DNA from 3 places in the Paenibacillus sp. FSL H3-0310 genome. Region 2 is predicted to be linked to each of the others. Evidence: predicted binding sites of a transcription regulator. Region 2 holds the regulator's gene; each other region holds the start of a gene.
What was found. The regulator Rex, encoded in region 2, represses fermentation and respiration genes when NADH is low (regulators of the CRP and FNR family bind a similar motif). The targets are predictions, from matches to a motif close to TTGTGAAATATTTCACAA.

Region 1 (2,206 bases), 2.0 Mb from region 2:
TAAAGGATTATGTGAAGTTGATGCTTGAGCATATAGGAGATCCCGAGCCTGTACTGCGTGATGAATTGATTTATTCCACATTCTACAAATGGATTAATGAGAAACGTTGGTTTAATGATGCGGAGCTTCGTGAACTGCTGTGGATACTTCTTGACGAGCAGCATCTTTTTTATCACATTGGGAATAAAGAAGATCTGACGGTGTATACAAGAACATTTTCTGTATTGGTTGTTGCTCTTATTCTCCAGAGGCATAGGGAAATGGCTATATTGGATAGCTCTGAATTTATAAAGGTGAAGCAGGATTTGATTCGTTATTATGAGGAAGAACGGGACTTAAGAGGTTATATGGAAAAAGAAGGCTGGGCACACGCAGCAGCCCATGGCGCAGACGCCTTGGATGAGCTGGTTTTATGCTCGGAGAGTGATGCCGAGGTGCGGGAAGAGGTTCTGGCAGTTATTCAAAAGATGCTTTATAACGATCAATACATATTCAGGGAGGAAGAAGATGAAAGGATTGCTACTATTATAGTTACAATCATCGATCATCATTTACTTCCACAGCAGTCTATAACCGATTGGATTCTCAACTTGGCGCAATGTGGCAGTTGGCCTAGAAGCCACAGCCAGTACGTTACTCGAATAAATACAAAGAACTTCCTGCGTTCTCTTTATTTCAGGTTACTTCTAACAGAGAAGAATATGGACATTGTGGATGTTTTGTTGAAAACTGAGAAGAATTTGAATGAATTTGTACATTAATTCACTCAAACGGTTTTAATTAACACTAGTAATTTAAATAATTTATTATAATGTAATAAAAATCACAAATTTTTATGGAAATTCAAAAACTTTGTGACATTTATAACTTGATAAGTGCTATAATAGAAATATGGCGTTAAAAGTTCTTATGTTTTTCATTACTATTAAGCAGCAAAGCTTATTGCAGAGGAGATTTGGATATGTCAGAATCAATCACTCAAACACAACCTGAACAAGAATCACCAAAAGTAGCTGTTAGCAAGGAACAAATGGATGTTCTAGAACAGCTCTTGAAACCAGAAGTTCAGGAATCATTAACAGTCTTGGTGGAACAGCTGCCAAAATTAACTGAGCTTGTTGGCGTGCTTACAAAGTCCTATGACTTTGTGCAAACTGTCGCAGCGGATGATGTCTTGAAAAGTGATACGGTAAGTGCAATTAAAGAACTTGCTGAACCTGTAGTGCATTCCGCGAAGAATATGGCAGCTACAGTGATCGAAGCAAAAGATCGTGCGAATGAAAGTAACGAAGTTATTGGTCTTTTTGGTCTTATGAAGTTGTTGAAAGATCCGCAAGCGCAAAAGCTTTTCCGTTTCGTAAATGCATACCTTCAAGTTGCTGGAGAACGCAGTAAGCAGAAATAATCATTTTCATATCTTATACGTAAGGGACGGAGGAAACATCATGTCTAAACATATTGTCATTCTAGGAGCAGGTTATGGTGGTCTACTAAGCGCCTTAACCGTACGCAAATATCTCAAAAAAGATGAAGCTAAAATTACTGTAGTTAATCAGTATCCTACCCACCAAATCATTACAGAATTGCATCGTCTTGCAGCAGGTAGTGTTGCAGAGGGTGCTGTAGCTATGCCTCTAACTAAGCTTTTCGCAGGGAAAGATATTGACCTGAAAATCGCGAAGGTTAATTCATTTTCTGTGGAGAACAAACAAATTGTTCTTTCTGATGGTGTGACACTTACTTATGATGCGCTTGTTGTAGGTCTTGGCAGCACTACAGCTTATTTTGGCATTCCAGGGCTTGAACAATACAGTATGGTATTGAAATCAGCTGCAGATGCTAACAAAATCCATCAACATATTGAAGATCGTATTCGTGAATATGCGAAATCGAAAAATGAAGCAGATGCAAACATCCTGATCGGTGGCGGCGGCTTAACAGGTGTTGAGCTTGTTGGTGAAATCGCGGATGTATTGCCTACACTTACTAAAAAATATGGCGTTGATCCTAAAGAAATTAAGCTTATGCTCGTTGAAGCAGGTCCTAAAATCCTTCCAGTATTGCCAGATGCATTAATCGAACGTGCTGTAGCAAGCTTGGAGAAACGTGGTGTTCAATTCCTGACAGGTCTTCCTGTTACGAATGTAGAAGGCAATGCGATTGACTTGAAAGACGGTCAAAAAATTATTGCTAACACATTTGTATG
Region 2 (2,206 bases):
CCGCTGACACCCTTATGAATGAGAGCTGCAAGCCGCATCTCTTCAAACATATCCAAGTTATTGTTGCTTGCCGCGCCATCCGTGCCAAGAGACACCTTCACACCAGCTTTTAGAAGATCAGTAACCCGAGCCACTCCGCTAGCCAGCTTCAAATTACTGCCCGGATTATGAGATACACCCACATTATGGCGAGCCAAGATCTCAATCTCTTCATCATTTAAATGAACACCATGTGCAACTATCGAGGGACGTGTGAACATGCCAAGCTTCTCTAAGTGAGCTACAGGACGCAACCCGTAATCCGCCACATTTTGTTCCACTTCACGTTTCGTTTCGGACATATGCGTATGCATCGGTAAATCCAGATCATGCGCTGCCTGCACAAACTTAACCAGGAAGTCCGGAGGGCAAGTATAAGGGGCGTGTGGCGAGATCATAGTAGTAATTCTACCGTCAGCCTTTCCATGCCAGTTACGGGCAAAAGAAATCGCTTCCGCAAGCTTGTGATTCTGTACATCCTCTGGACATAACCCGATCACACCACGCATCAATACGGAACGGATACCTGATAACTCAGCTACCTCGGCTACTCGGTCCATATGATCATACATATCGAGGAAGGTCGTAGTTCCACCCTTCAGCATTTCCAATACAGATAAGGAGGTTCCCCAGTATACATCATCACCGGAGAACTTTTCCTCCATTGGCCACATCTTCTCCTGAAGCCACACTTGTAGCGCTAAATCATCTCCATATCCACGCAGCAAAGACATCGCCGCATGACCATGTGTGTTTACAAGTCCAGGCATGAACAGCAGACGGCTGCCATCAACCACTTGCACTCCAGCTTCCATCTGAGGCTCTTCTTTTCCTATGTAAGTGATTAAATCATCTTCAATAGTCATATATCCACTCAGAACCGGCTCATCCGTTCCCGGAGTCAGAAAATACCCGCCCTTAATTATCGTTTTATTGTTGTTCATGTTCACTTTCTTCCTTTCCATCCCGCAAGTAATAAGCAAGACTTTGCAGATCAGTTGTAAAATCAGCTGCATGCACCCGGATATTCGGTGGTGTCTTCAGAATCACAGGGGCAAAGTTCAAAATTGCTTCAATCCCAGAAGAAATGAGGATATCTGCTACATTTTGAGCTTCTGAATCAGGTACGGTAATAATGGCAATGCGAATACCTTGCTCACGAATTGTGCTGCCTAGTTCATCCATCGGTTGCACAGTAAGGGAGTTGATCTTACGTCCAACCTTAGGAGCGTACGAATCAAATATAGCCGTAATTTTCATAGTATCTTTGAGATATGCATTGTAATTAGACAAGGCATGTCCGAGATTACCTGCTCCAACTAAAGCTACATTAAGCTGTTGATCCAGCTTCAGGATATGACGGATTTTCTCAATAAGATACGTTACATCATATCCGATACCTTTTCTGCCGAAGTCACCAAAATATGCTAAATCCTTACGAATCTGTGCGGGATTAAGATCAAGCTTTTGTCCAAGTTCCTGAGAGGAAACTGTTAATATTTCGCGATTCTGGAGATCATTCAAAAAACGCAAGTACACAGGTAGTCTGCGAACAACGGCTTCTGATATTTTATCCGATTTCATATTTTTCCTCCTAAAAATAGTAATGTTCTTGTGAAAATCCATATTCAAACGTCTACCTCTCCTTATTAAGGACGGTACTGTAACACACCGCCCTTAAGGATAAGGAGGAGCTAAACTGAAGACGAGCGTTTTAAGAAGCGCCGCCATCCTCTAGCCATTCCGCTATGCGAGGGACCATTTGATCAGTAAGCATATGCTCCATTTTGGGACCAGGCAATGAATAAAGGAAATACTTCCCGTAATGAGATTCAATAACCCTTGTATCATAAACAATAACTATTCCGCGATCCTGCGCCGTGCGAACCAGTCTTCCGAATCCCTGCTTAAAACGAATAACCGCTTGAGGAACAGATAATTTCATGAACGGATTCTTCTTCTGGGCCTGTAATAACTCCGACTTCGCTTCCGCCAACGGGTGATTCGGCGGTTGAAATGGAAGTCTCACGATGGCCAGGCAAGTCAGTGCTTCACCTGGAATATCTACACCTTCCCAGAAGCTGCTCGTCCCCAGCAATACGGATGCTGCACTGTCCTGAAAGCGGCGGATCAGCTTGCTCCGGCTGCCACCTTCCACGCCTTGACC
Region 3 (2,206 bases), 180 kb from region 2:
AGTTGTTCGAACCTCCCGTTTTTTTCAACGTAACTTCCAATAAACTCATTAATGACAATGGCCTCTTTATAGCCCCCCTCCTGTAAGAATGTATTTAATTCCTCCAAATTGACAACGGTGAATATCGCTTCTTCAGGTAATGGAAGACTGTCCTGAATAAAGCGGGTGAGGAAAGAGTTATTGAAGCTCTCCATAATTAAACATACCTGTGAAAGGTCCTGTGGTTTTACCTTTTGCAGAGCTGCTCGATAGTTGAAAAAGACTTGCTTAAAGAGTTTATCTTCTATCATGCTGTCGATCAGAATCAAAGGAATTCCTTCTACAAAATGCTTGGAGATCGAATAAAAGGCTTCCTCGCGCACATCGATCAGAAATACAGCCTCCAGCTTTCTTTCTACGATAATATCCAAAGAAGGCTGGTCAACATCAAGTGAATATAGCAGCGTATGGTAACCAGCATTTGTTAACCGTTGTTCCAAGGCATGTATAAATGAGAACTGGGCATGGAGCTTCCAGTGTGGGGTATGGGCTGCTGTGTTAACAAGCACACCGACCAATCCTGTTTTCTGATTCGCAAGTGAACGTGCTGCCAGATTCGGTATGTAATGCAGTTCCTCGGCAAGCTGAAGAATCTGCTGGCGCGTTTTCTCAGGAATGGTTTGGTTGCCGACACGATTCAGAACATAGCTCACTGTTGCGACGGAGACATTGGCACGAAGTGCGATGTCCTTCATGGTTGTCTTTTTCACCAGTAAATAGCTCCCTTATCCTTGTGATATTTTCTAAAGATTAACATTCTGATTCTAAAGCGTCAATGGGGGGGAGTGAGCAGTCAGATGACCCTGTTAAGTTGCTAGAAATGGAAGAATGTAGCCCTTGAGATTCAACCCTGGGAAGATCTGCTTGATAATCGTCTTAAGCTAAATTATACGAAACAAGCTTTATGCAAAAGCTGAAAAAATGTTTATTGACCCAATGGTCATCCTTCCGCTGTATTATTTTTATGCTGGAGTTTTGCATAAACCTAACATTAAAAAAGTAAGCATAGAGTATGATGGTTCCATATCTTTTTCAAGAGGATATCTAATCTAAAGATTTATAGTAATAAAGATTATGAGGATACTTCCGCAGTTATTGGGAGTGTCCTTTTTGTATGGAATTAAGCACCTTTGTGACCTTTCTTAAAATTTGGGTAAATAAGTATTAAGATCCATGAACCTAAAACGGGCAGCGAGATGAGGTGTTACTTATGGATACGATTCCGGATGGAGAGGAGTGATCTTTGTGAAACCGCTTCAGATAACGACACAATATTGTGAAAATTTTCACCTGTTTATTAAAATTTTTAATATATAATTAATTTATAATCAAAAACAAGGGGGATTTCAAATGAAGTTATTTAAAATGATGTTAGTAGCAGGCGTCTCGGTTGCAGTCTTGTCTGGTTGTGGTGCGAATAATAATAATGCGACTAATTCGGCGGCTACTACGGCTCCAACTACAGAGCAAACGGATGCAGTTACTACAGCTTCAATCGTAAATCAAGCAGATGCGTTTACCAAGGCTGTAAGTAAAGATGGAAATTGGATTATTGCCATTCTAAATGATGTGACGATTGCCCAAGATGTTGTTGTTGAAGGCGAATTCCATGATAAAGGGGCCGCAGACGGCGACATCTACCGTAAGATTGCTCTTTATGCCCAAGACGCTGATCACAAAGTTACTGCCAATTACACACTCACTGTACCTAAGTTAACTGTACAAAGTGAAAATTTACGAGTTCAAGGCGGAACCATTAAAGGTGATGTTTATGTAGAAACGAACGGATTTAATCTGCATGAAACCTCGACTATTGATGGAAATCTTTACTTCGCAAACGAAGATGTGAAAGCAACTGCAGGGATTGAAGGTAAAGTGACTGGGGCAACTGAAGTTAAATAAGTTAGTAATGATTTCGATTAGGTAGAAGTTGAAGGACTAACTATATAGATAGAATTATCCGGATAGGTTCAGGAAAAAGGAATCAGTATGAATGGGCAAACTCATAATGGACTACACCCCATCTAGTTACCATATGAGAGCCGACGGAAGCTTTGAAGTAACAAGTAATGGAGTATTGAAGTGTACAGTAGATGGGTTTAACTGTATTTTGTACAACTAAAATGCTCAAAACGCCCAGCCAATAAAAATAGCTGTATTTAGTACA

Region 1: MHH63_RS16340 (DUF1641 domain-containing protein) is a predicted target of Rex. The motif match lies at 812-829, and genes of this name have one in related genera.
Region 3: MHH63_RS07920 (polymer-forming cytoskeletal protein) is a predicted target of Rex. The motif match lies at 1,314-1,331, and genes of this name have one in related genera.

The regions. Positions count from the first base shown of each region.
Region 1 is NZ_JBBODC010000001.1:3,588,123-3,590,328, reverse strand. Features, by position in the region: gene MHH63_RS16345 (DUF2785 domain-containing protein) at 1-761, shown strand, start outside; gene MHH63_RS16340 (DUF1641 domain-containing protein) at 962-1,405, shown strand; gene MHH63_RS16335 (NAD(P)/FAD-dependent oxidoreductase) at 1,446-2,206, shown strand, end outside.
Region 2 is NZ_JBBODC010000001.1:1,595,941-1,598,146, reverse strand. Features, by position in the region: gene MHH63_RS07180 (amidohydrolase) at 1-983, opposite strand, end outside; gene MHH63_RS07175 (redox-sensing transcriptional repressor Rex) at 970-1,623, opposite strand; gene dinG (ATP-dependent DNA helicase DinG) at 1,754-2,206, opposite strand, start outside.
Region 3 is NZ_JBBODC010000001.1:1,771,980-1,774,185, forward strand. Features, by position in the region: gene MHH63_RS07915 (LacI family DNA-binding transcriptional regulator) at 1-749, opposite strand, end outside; gene MHH63_RS07920 (polymer-forming cytoskeletal protein) at 1,390-1,941, shown strand.